2 regions of the Streptomyces sp. NPDC104307 genome follow, and region 1 is predicted to be linked to the other one. Evidence: predicted binding sites of a transcription regulator. Region 1 holds the regulator's gene; the other holds the start of a gene.
What was found. The regulator HspR, encoded in region 1, represses chaperone genes until heat shock. The targets are predictions, from matches to a motif close to TTGAGNNNNNNNNNCTCAA.

Region 1 (8,624 bases):
TTCAGGTCACGGTGACGCCGTTGTGTGGGGGAGTGTCTGAGCGACGTGGAACGACGGGGGATCGCTCAGGCACTGCGGGGGGTGGCGGAGATGGCTTCAGGTTCGAACAGCTGGTGGTCACGCTGTGCGAGGTTGACGAAAATCATGTCGTACCGGATGGCGCAGCGCACCGGCTGCGGCGCCCCGCGCGGCTTGCGGAGACAGCGGTAGGCGCGGACCTCCCCGTCGTCCTCACGAGCGACGACGACCGGGTCGCCGAACAGGGTGACCATCAACGAATCACCACGGTGGGGGAGTGCCGTGACGAGGTCGATGAAATGCCACCCTGAGCGGTAGGCGGTTGCCATTTCACGTCTGAAGGTCCGGTCGTCCGGCGGAGTGGTCACAACTCGGCCCTGTTCTCAACGGAATTCCCCCAGCCGACATCGGCCTGGTGAGCACCGCCGGCAGCGGCGGGCGACACATAGCCCCAACCCACATCGCCCTGGTAGACAGCACCGACAGCGACGGGCTGCGCGTTGCCCCAGCCGACATCGGCCTGGTGAACACCGCCGACAGCGGCGGGCGACACATAGCCCCAACCGACGTCACCCTGGTAGGAGTCGACGGCGGGGATTGCCTCCGCATTGCCCCATCCGACGTCCGGAGCAGAGCCGTGCGTCACGAGCAGCAGTGCAGCAGCCGCGAACGCAGTGCCAAGCACTGAGCGAAGCATTCTCTTGTTCATAGTCGGCTTCGTCCTCACTTGATGGATCCTCTCCCCCGCTCTTCAAGAGACGATGGCTTATTCGGACGCGTCAATGCCACAGGAGCGATGCATCATGTTCCTGAATGTTCAGGACCCTGGGGGGTGGAGTTTTGCCTATAATGGACACGAAACCGACACATACTCATGCGGTCACCAACCTGTGCACCGAGGGCGTCAGGCTTTACGCGGCGGCGCTCAGCGTGGGCCGCCTCGCCCGCGCCGAGGTCAGGTCGGCGCCCTGCCTCGTCAAGTTCGGTCTTCTGCTGCCCGATCCGGACGACGCGTCGTGGCTACGTCCGGTTCCGCCTTCCGCCGCCCTGGCTCAGCGCCTCTACCCGCTGGAACGCGAGATCCAGGATCGCCGGCGGACCTCCGTCGAGCTGACCGACGCCTTCGAACCGTTCCTGGCCATCAGCGCCCAGAGCCCCGCGCCCACGCATGCGATCACGGTGCTGGAGGGCATTGACCGGATCAACGGAGCGCTCGACCTGGCCATCGCCGAGAGCCGGACGGAAGTGCTGACCGTCCAGCCCGGAGGCAGGCGCAGCGAGGAAGTCCTCAGCGAGGCGCTGACCCGCAGCAAACCTCTCATAGATTCCGGCATCAGCGTCCGCACTCTCTACCAGCACACGGTCCGGCACAGCCAGCGCACGTTCGCCTACGTCGACCTGATGGCGGGCGCCCGGATGGAGATCCGCACGCTGGAGGAGCTCATCGAGCGCCTCATCATCTGCGACGACACCGTAGCCTTCATCCCGGTCCAGGACGACCAGCCCACCGCCCTGGAAATACGCCACCCCGCACTGGTCGCCTATCTGACGAAGGTCTTCGAACAACTCTGGCGCCGCGCCGTCCCGCTGGACGAGGCGGCTCCGTACGATCCGGCCCGCGACGGCATCACGGGCGTCCAGCGCGCCATCGCCACGCTGCTGATCGAGGGGCACGTCGACGAGGCGATAGCCCGTCGGCTCGGCATGAACGTCCGCACCTGCCGCGCCCATGTCGCCAAGCTGTCCGCCGTGCTGGGAAGCACGAGCCGTGCCCAGCTCGGCTACCTGATCGCCCAGTCGGGAATCCTCGATCAGGACTCCTGACCGGCCGGGAGAGTTACCGGCTCCCCCGCAACACCCACAGTGGACCGCGAACTAGGCTGCCACCACCGTCATCTTGCTGCACTGCAAAAAGTGGGGGGCCCGAATGGGCAGGGATGAGGACACACCGGCGCACGCCCACGAGGACCGTGCGCTGTGCGACACGGCGGTCGGCGTCTACACCGAGGCGCTGAGCGCGGGACGGATACCCCGGGCCGCCATCGAAGTGGTGCCCTGTCTCACCGACCTGGCGCTGGTCCACCCCGACCCGCAGGACGAGGCCTGGGTGCGTCCCGTGCCGCCCTCCGCCGCCCTGGCCCACCTCCTGCAGCCCGTCGTGCGGGAGATCCACGAACGCCTCAGCCTCTCGGCCGCCCTGGCCGACTCGCTGGCACCCCTGACGACCGTGGCCAGTACGGACCCCAACCTCGCCATCACGGTCCTCGAAGGCCTGCCCCTGATCGACGCCGCCGTCCAGAACGCGACGGAGAGCGCCACGGAGGAGATCCGGACGCTGCAGCCGGGCAGCACCCGACCGCCCGACCAGCTCCAGAGGGCCCTGTCGCGGGCCAGGCTGACCCTGGAGCGGGGCACGCCGCTCCGGCACATCTACCAGCACCCCGTCCGCTACAACCAGGCCTTCAAGTCCTATCTGAAGCAGATGCCGCCGGGCCTCCTCCAGATCCGCACACTGGAGCAGACGGTCGACCGGCTGCTCGTCTTCGACCACACCGTGGCCTTCATCCCGGCCAACGCCGCGCGCGATGTCGCGCTGGAGATCCGGCACCCCGCGCTGGTCCGCTATCTGATCCAGATGTACGAGGTCCTGTGGGCGCAGGCCATCCCGCTCACGGAGCCGCTGCCGGCCGCCCCGGCCGGCACCTCGGTCACCGCCGTCCAGCTCAGCGTCGCCCGCCTCCTGGTCGAGGGCCACACCGACCAGGTCGTGGCCGGAAAGCTCGGCATCAGCGTCCGCACCTGCCGCGCCCACGTCTCCAAGCTCATGCACACGCTCAACGCCACCAGCCGCACCCAGCTCGGCGCCCTGCTCGTCCGCTCGGGGATCGCCGGGACCGCACCGCACGGAACGACGGCGGAGCCCGCCACCCCGGATCGACCGGGGTGACGGGCTCCGCCGCGAACGGGCCGGGCCCGCTCAGTGCTTGGGCCTTGGGCCTTGGAGCGCTCAGTCCTTGGGCCGCTTGGGCCGCCAGACCACCAGTGCGCTGGTGTGCTGCACGTCCTGGTACGGCACCAGATCGCGCCGGTAGGAGGCGTGCACCTGGGCCTCGCGCTGCTGGAGCGCCGCGTCCGCGCCGTCCACGGCCGCCGAGAGCTCGGCGATCCGCTGCTGGAGCGCGGCGACCTGGTTCTCCAGCTCGATGATGCGCTTGATGCCGGCCAGGTTGATGCCCTCGTCCTGCGACAGCTGCTGCACGGTGCGCAGCAGCTCGATGTCGCGGGCCGAGTAGCGCCTGCCGCGCCCGGCCGTGCGGTCGGGAGAGACCAGGCCGAGGCGGTCGTACTGGCGCAGCGTCTGGGGATGCAGCCCCGAGAGCTGGGCCGCGATCGAGATCACGTACACCGGGGACTCATCGGTCAGCTGGTACGGATTACGCCGGCGGCCGTCCATCTCAAGCTCCCTTCGCTGCCTGGAACAGCTCCGCCCGCGGGTCCTGGTCCGCGGTGGCCTTGCGATAGGCCTCCAGGGCGTCCCTGGCGTCCGTGCCCAGGTCCGTGGGGACCACCACCTCCACGGTGACCAGCAGGTCGCCGCGGCTGCCGTCCTTGCGCACCGCGCCCTTGCCCCGGGCGCGCATGGTGCGCCCGTTGGGCGTGCCGGCCGGCAGCTTGAGGGTGACCGGAGGTCCGCCGAGGGTGGGCACCTTCACCTCGCCGCCGAGCGCCGCCTCCGTGAAGGTGACGGGCACGGTGACGGTGAGGTTGTCGCCCTTGCGGCCGAAGACCGGGTGGGCGTCGACGTGGACGATGACGTAGAGGTCACCGGCCGGTCCGCCGCGCTCGCCCGGACTGCCCTTGCCGCGCAGCCGGATCCGCTGGCCGTCGGAGACGCCCGCCGGGATCCGCACCTGCATGGTGCGGGACGACTTCGCCCGGCCGCTGCCCTTGCAGACGTCGCAGGGGTCCTGGGCGATGAGGCCCCGGCCCTTGCAGTCCACGCAGGGATCGGTGAGCGAGAACCCGCCGCCGGTGCCGCGCGAGACCTGTCCGGTGCCGACGCAGGTCGGGCAGACCCTGGGGGTGCCGTTCTTGTCGCCGGTGCCGGAGCACGCCTTGCAGGGCGCCTGGCTGGACATCCGCAGCGGGACCGTGGCCCCGTCGACCGCCTCGGTGAAACTGAGCGTCACCTCGGACTCGATGTCCTGGCCGCGGCGCGGCTGCACCCGGGTGCCGGCGCCGCCGCCCCGGTTGAAGAGGCCGCCGAACACGTCGCCCAGACCGCCGCCACCGCCGCCGAAGCCGCCGGCTCCGCCGCCCTGACCGCCGCCCGGGGCGCCTCCGAAGAGGTCGCCCAGGTCGAAGTTGAAGTTGCCGCCACCGCTGCCGGGTCCGGGGCGGAAGCCGCCGTTGCCGAAGAGGGCGCGGGCCTCGTCGTACTCCTTGCGCCTCTTGGTGTCACCGAGGACGTCGTTGGCCTCGGAGATCTCCTTGAAGCGCTCCTCCGCCTTGTTGTCGCCCTTGTTGGCGTCCGGGTGGAACTCGCGGGCGAGCTTCCGGTACGCCTTCTTGATCTCGGCGTCCGTGGCGTCCTTGGGGACGCCGAGAACCTTGTAGTAGTCCTTCTCGACGAAGTCCTTCGTACTCATCGACGTCCCTCCTTCCGGACGACCGGCCCGGGGCCCCGCGTACGGACCGTGCCGGTGTGCGGCGTGGTCCGTGCGCGAGGCCCGGTGGCCGGGCGATGTGCTGCCAGGTGGTCGGACGGAATGTCAGACCTCCTCGCCGCCACCGCTCTCCTCGTCGGCTGCCTGCTCTTCTTTCGCGTCCTTCGCGGCCGCGGGCGTCGCCCCCGGCTGGGGTTCGGCCACCGCCACCCGTGCGGGACGGATGGTGCGCTCGCCGATCCGGTACCCGGGCTGCAGGATCGCCACGCAGGTCGTCTCCGTGACGTCCGGCGCGTACGAGTGCATCAGGGCCTCGTGGATCGTCGGGTCGAAGGGCTCGCCCTCCTTGCCGAACTGCTGGAGGCCGAGCTTGGCGACGACCGTCTCCAGCGATTCGGCCACCGACTTGAACCCGCCCAGCAGCTCGCCGTGCTCCCGGGCCCGGCCGACGTCGTCGAGCACGGGCAGCAGCTCGGACAGGAGACCCGCGACCGCGATCTCCTTGACCGTGACCCGGTCCCGCTCCACGCGGCGGCGGTAGTTCTGGTACTCGGCCTGGAGCCGCTGGAGGTCTGCGGTGCGCTCGGAGAGCGCGGTGCGGACCTGGTCCAGCTGTGCCGTCAGACCGGCTGTCTCGTTCGCGTCCCCGGCGGGGGCCGCCGCCTCCTCCGAAGAGGGGGTGGCGGCCCCCGTCCCGGCGTCTTCAGGGGTGGCGCCGGAGGGGACGTCGGGCTTCTCCTCGAAGCCCGGAGTCTCCTCGGTCACGCCGCACCGCCCTTGGTGTCCTTCTCGTCGTCGACGATCTCGGCGTCGACGACATCGTCCTGGGCGTCACCCTGTGCCTGCTCTGCACCCGGCTGGCCCTCGGCCTGCGGGCCGCCCTCGGCCTGGGCGTTGGCGTACATCGCCTGGCCCAGCTTCTGGGAGACGGCCGCGACCTTCTCGGTGGCGGTACGGATCTCGGCGGTGTCCTCGCCCTTGAGCTTCTCCTTCAGCTCGGTGAGCGCGGTCTCCACCTCCGTCTTCACGTCACCGGGGACCTTGTCCTCGTTGTCCTTGAGGAACTTCTCCGTCTGGTAGACGAGCTGCTCGCCCTGGTTGCGCGATTCGGCGGCCTCGCGGCGGCGGTGGTCCTCGTCCGCGTACTGCTCGGCCTCTTCGCGCATCCGGTTGACCTCGTCCTTCGGCAGCGAGGAGCCACCGGTGACGGTCATCTTCTGCTCCTTGCCGGTGCCGAGGTCCTTGGCAGCGACGTGCATGATGCCGTTGGCGTCGATGTCGAACGCGACCTCGATCTGCGGCACGCCACGCGGGGCCGGCGGCAGACCGGTCAGCTCGAACATCCCGAGCTTCTTGTTGTACGCCGCGATCTCGCGCTCGCCCTGGTAGACCTGGATCTGCACGGACGGCTGGTTGTCCTCGGCCGTCGTGAAGATCTCGGAGCGCTTGGTCGGGATCGTGGTGTTGCGCTCGATGAGCTTCGTCATGATCCCTCCCTTGGTCTCGATACCGAGGGACAGCGGGGTCACGTCGAGCAGCAGGACGTCCTTGACCTCGCCCTTGAGGACACCGGCCTGGAGCGAGGCGCCGATGGCGACGACCTCGTCCGGGTTCACACCCTTGTTGGCGTCCTGGCCGCCCGTGAGCTCCTTGACGAGCTCGGCGACGGCCGGCATACGGGTCGAGCCACCGACGAGAACGACGTGGTCGATCTCGGAGAGCTGGATGCCCGCGTCCTTGATGACGTTGTGGAACGGGTTCTTGCAGCGGTCCAGGAGGTCCGCGGTGAGCTGCTGGAACTGCGAGCGCGTGAGCTTCTCGTCCAGGTGCAGCGGGCCCTCGGCCGACGCCGTGATGTACGGCAGGTTGATCGTGGTCTCCGTCGAGGACGACAGCTCGATCTTCGCCTTCTCCGCGGCCTCGCGGAGACGCTGGAGAGCCATCTTGTCCTTGGACAGGTCCACGCCGTGCCCATTGGCGAACTGCTTCACCAGGTAGTCGACGACGCGCTGGTCCCAGTCGTCACCACCGAGGTTGTTGTCACCGTTGGTGGCCTTCACCTCGACGACGCCGTCACCGATCTCCAGGAGCGACACGTCGAAGGTGCCGCCACCGAGGTCGAAGACGAGGATCGTCTGGTCGTCCTTGTCGAGCCCGTACGCCAGCGCGGCGGCCGTCGGCTCGTTGACGATGCGCAGGACGTTCAGGCCCGCGATCTCGCCGGCCTCCTTCGTCGCCTGACGCTCGGAGTCGTTGAAGTACGCCGGAACGGTGATCACCGCGTCGGCGACCTTCTCGCCCAGGTACGACTCGGCGTCACGCTTCAGCTTCTGCAGGATGAAGGCGCTCATCTGCTGCGGGTTGAAGCTCTTGCCGTCCAGGTCGATCTTCCAGTCAGTGCCCATGTGGCGCTTGACGGAGCGGATGGTCCTGTCGACGTTCGTCACTGCCTGGCGCTTGGCGACCTCGCCGACCAGAACCTCGCCGTTCTTCGCGAAGGCGACGACGGACGGCGTGGTCCTGGCGCCTTCGGCGTTGGTGATGACGGTGGGCTCGCCGCCTTCGAGAACGCTGACGACGGAGTTAGTCGTGCCCAGGTCGATGCCGACCGCACGTGCCATTTCAATTCCTCCAACTGACTACTTGAGTGGATCTGGCTCAAGGATGCATGACATCACTCCCGGAGTCAACAGACCTGAGTCGAGGCGACTCAACTATCGTGCACACACCTCGCGCCACCAGCGAATTATCCACCTTTGTGACGGCGGACACATGTCAGGCACACGCCCCATACGTGCCACATGGGACGAATCCGAGCCGCCCCCCGGCGACACCTGCCCGCCTCGCGGGCCACGCACCCCCCACCATCATCGCGCCATGGGATCGTTCTGTCACAAAATGCCGTGAGCCACACAAAACAGGCACTCGACCACCCCAGGGCATCCGATGCCGGACAGCGACACCAGGCAGGTGCGAACGATGCAGACGCAGAGGCCGGGACGACGGCAGACGCCGAGTCGGAGTCGGCGGCAGACGCGGGGGCGGAGCCGATGGCAGGGGTGGAGTCAGCGGCAGACACGGAGCCGACGGCAGGGCTGGAGTCAGCGGCCGGGCCCGGCGCGGCGCCCCTGGCAGCCCCCGCGACCATCCCGCACGGCGCGCGCCCGAGCGGCCCTCGCCACCCTGAGCGCCCTCGCCCCGCCTCGCCCCACCGCCAAGCGCACCCTGGACGTACTCCTCGGCTCGGCCCTCCTGCTGCTGGCCGCCCCCGCCCTCGCGGCGGCCGCCCTCGTCCTCACCGTGCGGCGGCACCCCGGCGGCGTACTGGACCGCTCCCCGCGCACCGGACCGGCGGGCGCGCCCTTCGTACTGCGGTCACTGCGCACCCGGCGGCTGCGGCTCGACACGCTCTCCCGGCTGCCGCACGTCGTACGGGGCGAGCTCTCCCTCGTCGGCCCCGAACCACTCGCGCCGGGCGATGAACGGGGCACGGCCGCCGGTGCGAGAGACTGGCGGCGGGAACTGAAGCCCGGACTGACCGGCCTGGCGCAGGTACGCCGCCGCTCCACGATGCCGTGGGACGAGGCGGACCTCCTCGACCAGCACTACGCCGAGCACCGGGGAACCGCCCTGGACCTGGCGATCCTGGCCGAGGCCGTACACCGTCCGCTGCGCCGGGCGGTACGCGGACTCGCCCGGCGCGGCCAGGTATGCCTGAGCGACACAGATCACCGCCTGCCCAACTACAGCACGGCGGAATAAGTGGATAGTGTCAGCACAGACTGATTAAGTTACTGCTTAGTACGCATCTGAATAACCATCTGAGTAGTCAGCGATCACCGCTGAACCCCACCCTCGCAGGCCCGAGGAGCCCCCAATGCAACTCGCCGCGATCATCGTGTCGCTGGTGCTGACCGTGGTCGGCGTTGCGCTCATCGC
Region 2 (8,624 bases), on a different contig from region 1:
GCGCGGTCAGTCCGTGCGCCACGAACTGGGTGATCAGCAGGGTCGCGATGACCGAGAACACCGTGATGAACCGCAGCTCGGTGCGGGTGCGCAGGGCCACCATCAGCAGCCCGGTCGTGATGAAGACCGAGACCACCACGAGGGTGCCCAGCTTGGCCTTGATCGAGAACGGCCGCAGCCCCGGTCCGGGCGCGGTCATGGCGCCGGGGTCTCCAGGGCGTAACCGACACCGTGCACGGTACGGATGCGCTCCGCGCCGATCTTCCGGCGCAGCGCCTTGATGTGGCTGTCGACAGTCCTGGTGCCGGAGGCGTCCGCCCAGTCCCAGACCTCGGCCAGCAGTTGCTCCCGGGACAGCACCGCGCGCGGCGTGTTGGCCAGGCAGACCAGCAGGTCGAACTCGGTCGGCGTCAGGTGGACGTCGTCCGCCCGCACCCGCACCCGGCGCTGCGCGTGGTCGATCTCCAGCTCGCCGAGGCGCAGTATGCCGCTGCGCGGCGTCACGGCGGCCAGCGCGGCCCGCTCGACGCGGCGCAGCAGGACGTGCACCCGGGCCGCCAGCTCACGCATGGAGAACGGCTTGGTCATGTAGTCGTCGGCGCCGACCCCGAGTCCGACGAGCATGTCGGTCTCGTCGTCCCTTGCGGTCAGCATCAGGACCGGCACCGGGCGCTGGGCCTGCACCCGGCGGCAGACCTCCAGCCCGTCGAAGCCGGGCAGCATGATGTCGAGCACCATCAGATCCGGCTGCCAGGCCTCGGCCGCGTCCACGGCCGCGGGGCCGTCGAGCGCGGTCTGCACCAGGAAGCCCTCGGCCCGCAGCCGGGCGGAAATGGCATCGACGATCGTCGCGTCGTCCTCGACCACCAGCACCCGGCGCTGCGCGCCAGGGGTGGCCGCGACACCGTTGTGGGTGGTGTGTGTCTGTTCCATCGCCCCGCCCCTGCCCGTTCTCGCGGGGGCCATTCCCCCGGACGCACGGTTATCGCTTGTGAATTTCGCGGGAGATCCCGTTATCGGTCAGCAGCGTAAAGGCAGCGGGCCGTTCCCGGCTACGCAGGGTGCAAGGGCGTGGGGGTGCGCGGCCCGCGCGAAGGAGGTGGAGTGTCGCTCTTGTGGCGCTTGGCCCCCGGGCGTCCCAGGGGCCCGGATACCCGGCGGGGGAATCTCACTCGGCGCGAAGTGCGAGATGGACCACGTCGGGCACACCTCGGGCAACGCCGACCTCTTCGGTCCGAACCCCATGGAATCCGGCATCGCGCAGGGCTTCCTCGAACGCGGCGGACGGTTGCGCGGACCACACCGCGAGCACCCCGCCGGGCGTGAGGCACCGGAGGCAGTCGGCCAGCCCGGCGGGGGAGTAGAGGTTCCCGTTGTCCTCCGTGACCGTCCAGTCCGGTCCGTTGTCGATGTCCAGACACAGCGCGTCGTAACGTTCCGTAGTGGTACGGAGATGGGCGACGAGATCCGCCGTCAGGATCGCGGCCCGCGGATCGGCCAGCGCCGCTCCCGAGATCCCGGCCAGCGGCCCGCCCAGGTGCCAGTCCACGATGGCCTGTTCCCGCTCCACCACCGCGATCCGGCCCCAGCGCGGTTCCGCGGCGGCCCGCGCGAGCGAGAACCCGACGCCGAGGCCGCCGATGAGCACCGCCGGGGCCGGCCGGTCCGCGGGCAGCGCGGCGAGGGCGGCGTCGATCAGCAGCCGCTCGGAGCGCCCGTCCGAGGTGTCCATCAGGAAGCACCCGTTGGCGATGATCTCGAAGTCGTCGCCCCGCCTGCGCAGGACGACCTCCCCGTACGGTCCCTCGCGGCGGTCGAGGGTGACGGGGGCGAGGGCGTCGGGGCCGTGGGTGTGGTGCATGGCGCGGGTCTCCGGTGGGTTGGTCGGCGGGTGCGGTCACCGCCGGTCGGTGTCGGGCCCATCCTGGCCCGAGCGGCGCTTCCTGGGCCAGTGGGGTGCCCCGGACCGTGGAGGTGTTCAGGGGCGCGGGGCCTTCTCGCCGTGCACCGCGATGTGCTCGGCCGCCAGCCACGGGGCGAGGTCGTCGACGAGCATCGACAGGACGGCCGGGTCCGCGGTCGGGGCGCGGCCCGTGCGGGCGGCCAGCCGCATCTGCTCGGCCCGCTCGGGCTGGTGGGGGTAGTAACGGGCGAAGAGCTCGGCGCACTCGGTCAGATCGCTGGTCCAGCCGCCCCACCTGGGCATCACCAGGGTGAAGCCCGTCCGCACGATGCGGCGGGCGACGCGGCGGCTCATGGCGCGGCGTTCGGAGTCCGTCGTCGCCCCGGCCGCCCGCTCGTGCCAGCGCGGCAGCAGCAGGCACAGGTCGCCGTTGGTCTCCCGGGCGAGCAGTGAGCTCGGACGGTAGCGCGGCAGCCGCCCGGCGAGGTCGTCGCCGAGCAGCGGGGTGCACAGGCAGGCGAGGAAGAAGCCCGTGTCATGGCGTTCGAGTTCGCTGAGCACGGTGTCCCTGCCGGACAGCAGGATGCCGACGCCGTCGATCTGCTCGAACGACGCGTCGAGTCCGGCCTCGACGGCGTCGGCGTCGGCCCGGTCCGTCTCGGTGGGCTCGGCGTGCAGGACCAGTTGCAGATCCAGGTCGGAGACGCCGGGAACGGCCGTGCCGCGCGGAATGCTGCCGTAGAGGTAGGCGCTGTCCAGCCGGTCGGGGCCGAAGACCCCGGAGATCCGGGACCGGGCGGCCGCCACGACCGGCGCGAACCGCTCCGGCACCCGGCTCAGCGAGCCCTCGCGGGCGATCGTGCCGTCCGGTTCCAGCCCTCTGTCTTCGTTCATACGCGCACTCTGCCCTGTCGCCGGGGCCGCGCCGAACGCTTTTCGGGCTCAGCGCGGACGCGAGGGCGGGGCGGCGAACGTCACGTCCGCAGCCGGCACGGTGACCTCGGCATCGCCGCTGATCGCCCACGCCGCGACCCGGGACACCACGGCGGCCGGGACGGCGGCGCTGATGCCGGGGGCGGCCGGGACGTCCTGCGTCGCGTGGGCGTCGTACGGCAGGACGACCCGGTAGTCCAGGGCGTGTCTTCAAACTGCCGTCGTTGCCCGAAGGGCGGCCGGGCGGCGTCAGGTGCGTGCTCTCGGCGTGCCGGCCCCAGGCCCCTGTACTGGACGTACCGGGGTCTGGGGCCGGCACGGCGAGAGTGCGTGCATGGCGTCGCCCGGCAGACGGCAGTTTGAAGACACGCCCTGGGGCCAGGGCGGTACGGGCGGTGGCCTGGACGCACATCTCCGACATCACCCCGCACACCGCGAGCGACCGGGCCCCGGCGCCGCTCAGCAGCTCTCCCAGCCGGGTGCCCGCGAAGCCGTCGTCCTTGGTCTTGCGGATCACCACCTCCCCGGGACCGGCCTCGACGGGCAGGTGCAGCGCCCAGCCCGGGGTGTGTGGCTCGTCGTCCGAGCCGGGCGCGCCGTCGTTCTGGAGGTGCACGACCAGCGCGCCGCCGCTCCGGGCGCGTGCGATCAGCTCGGCCACCCGCTCCAGGAGTCCGGCCGCGCCGGGCACCGCACGGTCGCCCGTCACCCCGGCCTTCTGGACGTCGACGACCAGCAGGGCATGCGAGGGGTGAGCGGCATCGTTCATGGCGCCATCCTGTCGGGCACGGCCCGCGCCTTCCACGGGATTTCGCGGGCGCTTCCGTGTGTTGCACGAGAGGCGGGCGCAGGCAGTCGTCACCTGATCGTGTTGCTGATCGCTCACAGCGAACACAGACCGGGGAACATTGAGCAGCTCATAAGCATTGAGTCTGCATAGCTCAACTTGACTGCCGAAGGGGAGATCATGGCTACTGAGTCCAATGCGGTCACACCGCTCACCCTGCCTGTGCTGCCGCTCGACGACGAGGTCGTGCTGCCCGGGATGGTGGTGCCTCTGGACCTGTCCGACACCGACGTACGCGCCGCTGTGGAGTCCGCGCAGGCCGTTGCCCGCGCGGGCGGCGGCAAGCCCGAGGTGCTGCTCGTCCCGCGCGTCGAGGGCACCTACACCGGCATCGGTGTCATCGGCACCGTCGAACAGGTCGGACGGCTCTCCGACGGAGACCTCGGCGCGCTCATCCGGGGCCGCGGCCGGGTACGGATCGGCGCCGGAACCACCGGACCGGGCTCCGCGCTCTGGGTGGAGGGCACCCGGGTCGACGCGTCGGCCCCCGACCCCCTCCCCGGAGCCGTCAGCGAACTCGCCAAGGAGTACAAGGCGCTCGCCACCAGCTGGCTGAAGCAGCGCGGCGCCTGGCAGGTCGTGGACCGGGTCCAGCAGATCGAGGACGTCTCCGCGCTCGCGGACAACTCCGGATACTCCCCCTTCCTCACCACCGCCCAGAAGGTGCGGCTGCTGGAGACCGCGGACCCGGTCGCCAGGCTGAAGCTCGCCATCCAGTGGCTCGGTGAACACCTCGCGGAGCAGGACGTCGCGGAGTCCATCGCCAAGGACGTCCAGGAGGGCGTCGACAAGCAGCAGCGCGAGTTCCTGCTGCGGCGCCAGCTCGACGCCGTCCGCAAGGAGCTCTCCGAACTCAACGGCGACTCCGGCTCCGGCGACGAGTCCGACGACTACCGGGCCCGCGTCGAGGCCGCAGACCTTCCCGACCACGTCCGTGAGGCCGCGCTCAAGGAGGTCGACAAGCTGGAGCGCTCCTCCGACCAGAGCCCGGAGGGCTCCTGGATCAGGACCTGGCTCGACACCGTCCTCGAACTGCCGTGGACCGAGCGGACCGAGGACGCCTACGACATCAAGGGCGCCCAGGAGATCCTGGACGCCGAGCACGCCGGGCTCCAGGACGTGAAGGAGCGCATCACCGAGTACCTCGCGGTGCGCAAGCGGCGCGCCGACCGAGGTCTTGGCGTCGTCGGCGGGCGGCGCGGCGGTGCGGTGCTGGCGCTGGTCGGGCCTCCCGGGGTCGGAAAAACCTCGCTGGGTGAATCCGTGGCGCACGCCATGGGCCGCGAGTTCGTCCGCGTCGCGCTCGGCGGCGTCCGGGACGAGGCGGAGATCCGCGGCCACCGGCGCACCTACGTCGGCGCGCTGCCCGGACGCATCGTCCGGGCCATCAAGGAGGCCGGTTCGATGAACCCGGTCGTCCTGCTCGACGAGATCGACAAGGTCGGCTCCGACTACCGGGGCGACCCGGCCGCGGCCCTCCTCGAAGTGCTCGACCCGGCCCAGAACCACACCTTCCGCGACCACTACCTGGAGGTCGAACTCGACCTCAGCGACGTCGTCTTCCTGGCCACCGCCAACGTCCTGGAAGCGATCCCGGAAGCCCTGCTCGACCGGATGGAGCTGGTCAGGCTCGACGGCTACACCGAGGACGAGAAGGTCGTCATCGCCCGCGACCACCTGCTCCCGCGCCAGCTGGAGCGGGCCGGTCTGGAGCCGGACGAGGTCACCCTCGACGAGTCCGCCCTGCGCAAGCTGGCCGGCGAGTACACCCGCGAGGCAGGGGTGCGGAACCTGGAGCGTTCCGTGGCCCGGCTGCTGCGCAAGGTGGCGGCCCAGCACGAGCTCGGTGACCGGGAACTGCCGTTCACGGTGACCGATGAGCACCTGCGCGGCCTCATCGGCCGGCCGCACCACGTCCCCGAGTCCGCCCAGGACCCGGCCGAGCGCCGCACCGCGGTGCCGGGCGTGGCCACCGGGCTCGCGGTGACCGGTGCCGGGGGCGATGTCCTCTTCGTGGAGGCCTCGCTCGCCGACCCGGAGACCGGTGCCTCCGGACTGACCCTCACCGGCCAGCTCGGTGACGTCATGAAGGAGTCCGCGCAGATCGCGCTGAGCTTCCTGCGCTCGCACGGGGCGGAGCTGGAGCTGCCGGTCGCGGACCTCAAGGACCGGGGCGTGCACATCCACTTCCCGGCGGGCGCGGTCCCCAAGGACGGCCCGAGCGCCGGCATCACCCTGACGACCGCGCTGGCCTCGCTGCTCTCCGGACGCCTCGTCCGCACGGACGTGGCGATGACCGGTGAGGTGTCGCTGACCGGACGGGTGCTGCCGATCGGCGGGCTGAAGCAGAAGCTGCTGGCCGCCCACCGCGCGGGCATCACCACCGTGGTGATCCCGCAGCGCAACGAGGCCGATCTGGACGACGTCCCCGCCGAGGTGCTGGACACGCTGGACGTCCACCCGGTCACCGACGTCCGCCAGGTGCTGGAGATCGCCCTCGCCCCGGCCTCGGCCCCGGCGGAGCGCAGGATCCCGGCCGCCGCGTAGGCGCCGCGCAGTGACGGGCGCGGCACCACGGGCGCGGCCGGTACGGACGGCCCGTCACCCCTCGCGGGGTGGCGGGCCGTTCCGCGTACGAGAGGCCTACGGACGGTAGATCGTGCCCGGGACCGGCTCGGCGGGCGCCATCAGCTGGGGGACCGTCACGAAGGTGTAGCCCTGCTTCTTCAGCGCGTCGATGATGCCCGGCACCGCGGGCACCGAGCCCTTGTAGATGTCGTGCAGCAGGATGATGCCGTCCTTGCTCGCCTGGTCGAGTATCCGCTTCTTGATCAGCGCGGAGTCGGTCGTCGAGTAGTCCTTGGCGGTGGCGCTCCACAGGATCTGGGAGAGCCCCAGGTCCTTGCTGATGTTGGAGACCGTGTCGTCCGTGCGGCCCTGCGGCGGGCGCATCAGCCTCGGCTTCTTGCCGGTGATCGCCGCTATCGCGTCCTGCGTCTTCTCCAGCTCGGCGCGTATCTGGGCGGGCTTCTTGTCCGTCAGGATCTCGTGCGACCAGGTGTGGTTGGCCACCTCGTGACCCTCGGCCTCGATCCGGCGGACCGTGTCGGGGTGCTTCTTCACATGGTTCTTGCCCAGCAGGAAGAAGGTCGCGTGGACCTTCTCCTTCTTGAGGATGTCCAGCAGGTGGGGGGTGTCCTCGGCCGGGCCCGCGTCGAACGTCAGGGCTATGCACTTGGCCTTGCGGCAGTCCACCGGACCGAAGGACCCCTTGGAGTCCGAGGCGGCGTCGGCGCGTGCGGAACCGGGGGCGGTGGTCTCCATCGAGCAGCCGCTGAGCGTGAGGGTGAGGGCCGTCACAAGGGTGACGGCCAACCCCGTACCGATCGACTTCGTCCTACTGGGCAAGGCGGGTCACTCCCTCTTGGCTGAATGGCGCACTCGGCGTGCGCCCGGAGGGACTATACACACCGCGTATACATGCCATGTATAGCGGGGGTGCCTGCCTTCCCCGGAGGCTTAATGCCTGGTCAGGGGCTTGAAACGGGAAGAACCCGGCGACGGGGTGCGTCGCCGGGCTCTTCTGTGGGGAGGCTGCGCCGGGCGGCCGCCGGCGGGGCGGCTCAGCCGTTGGCCAGCGCCTGTACGCGGTCGAGGGCGCCGTTGAAGTGGCTGTGATCGCCCACGGTGGGGCCGGTCGAGGTGTACTGCCACATCGTGTAGAAGCCCCAGCCGGCCGGGAGCGCGCCGACCGTGGAGTTGTAGCGGGCCACCCAGAGCGGGTTGGTGGTGCCGAAGCCCGCGTTGTTGCCCGTGCAGGTCTGCCACCAGCTCGTCGCGGTGTAGATGACCGCGTCGCGTCCGGTGCGCGCCTTGTAGGTGTTCACGAAGTCGCGGATCCAGGAGACCATCGCGGCCGGGGTCTTGCCGTAGCACTGGTCGCCGTACGGGTTCCACTCGATGTCGAGCGCGCCCGGCAGGGTCTTGCCGTCCTTCGACCAGCCGCCGCCGTGGTCGACGAAGTAGTTGGCCTGGACGGCGCCGCTCGTGGTGTCCGGGGTGGCGAAGTGGTACGAGCCGCGGATCATGCCCACGTTGTACGAACCGTTGTACTGCTGGGCGAAGTCCTCGTTCGTGTAGTACGTGCCCTCGGTCGCCTTCACGTACGCCCACTTGACGCCGCTGCTCCAGAGGGCGGCCCAGTTCACGGCGTTCTGGTGGCCGCTGACGTCCACGCCCTCCGTCTGCGCGGCACGGGTGCCGGCCGGCAGCCCGCCCCGGCCGTCGTGGGCGACGACGCCCATGCCCATGGTGGCCGAGCCCCTGGCGGGCTTCGTGGGGTCCCCGGTGGCCGGGTTGCCCGCGGCGCCCGCGGCGCCCGCGGCGCCCGGCAGGGTGATGAGGAGGGAGAGTGCTGCGAGCAGAGTTCCCGCGGCCGCGATGCGTGAGCGGCGGGCGGTCTTCGAGCCGGATCTGTGCACGGGCATTGCGTGCCTCCGAGGCCTCAGTGGGGGGATCTGCTGACTCAGGGACCGGTGCGCGCACCCCTGATGGCACGTCATGGTGTGAACATGCCATGCATGACGCTACGCACGTAGACCCGTGCTGCGGAAGAGGGCCAGGGCGGTGCCGTTGGTCTACTCCTGCGAAATACTGGCGGAGCTGCGGCGATGACCAGCGGTGAAGGAAACTTTCAGCGGCAGGAAAGCTCATGAGGGGTGTTGACGTGCACGGGAGCGAAAGAGGGAGTGAACCGGGCGCAGCCGGGACAAGTGGTGTGGACCACGAATTCCTGGCCCTGGAGCTGGAATTGGCGGTGTTCCTGCGCCGTGCACGGGCGAATTCCGGCGAGATGGCGCGCGAGGTCCACCCCGAGCTGGAGGCTGCCGCCTACGGGCTCTTCGTGCGCCTGGAGTCGGCGGGCCGGCAGCGGGCGACGGA

Region 2: the regulator HspR is predicted to act here: its motif matches at 3,763-3,781, upstream of lon (endopeptidase La).

What each region holds. Positions count from the first base shown of each region.
Region 1 is NZ_JBVJMU010000006.1:152,586-161,209, forward strand. It holds gene ACZ601_RS17970 (Rieske (2Fe-2S) protein) at 66-386, opposite strand; gene ACZ601_RS17975 (hypothetical protein) at 383-727, opposite strand; gene ACZ601_RS17980 (helix-turn-helix transcriptional regulator) at 868-1,842, shown strand; gene ACZ601_RS17985 (helix-turn-helix transcriptional regulator) at 1,946-2,965, shown strand; gene ACZ601_RS17990 (heat shock protein transcriptional repressor HspR) at 3,026-3,472, opposite strand; gene dnaJ (molecular chaperone DnaJ) at 3,474-4,667, opposite strand; gene grpE (nucleotide exchange factor GrpE) at 4,791-5,450, opposite strand; gene dnaK (molecular chaperone DnaK) at 5,447-7,306, opposite strand; gene ACZ601_RS18010 (sugar transferase) at 7,665-8,447, shown strand; gene ACZ601_RS18015 ((Fe-S)-binding protein) at 8,563-8,624, shown strand, end outside.
Region 2 is NZ_JBVJMU010000014.1:174,762-183,385, forward strand. It holds gene ACZ601_RS29160 (HAMP domain-containing sensor histidine kinase) at 1-199, opposite strand, end outside; gene ACZ601_RS29165 (response regulator transcription factor) at 196-933, opposite strand; gene ACZ601_RS29170 (spermidine synthase family protein) at 1,169-1,861, opposite strand; gene ACZ601_RS29175 (nucleotidyltransferase) at 1,979-2,797, opposite strand; partial or broken gene ACZ601_RS29180 (cysteine hydrolase) at 2,846-3,037, opposite strand; partial or broken gene ACZ601_RS29185 (isochorismatase family protein) at 3,216-3,605, opposite strand; gene lon (endopeptidase La) at 3,804-6,230, shown strand; gene ACZ601_RS29195 (polysaccharide deacetylase family protein) at 6,327-7,007, opposite strand; gene ACZ601_RS29200 (lysozyme) at 7,307-8,170, opposite strand; gene ACZ601_RS29205 (MarR family winged helix-turn-helix transcriptional regulator) at 8,395-8,624, shown strand, end outside.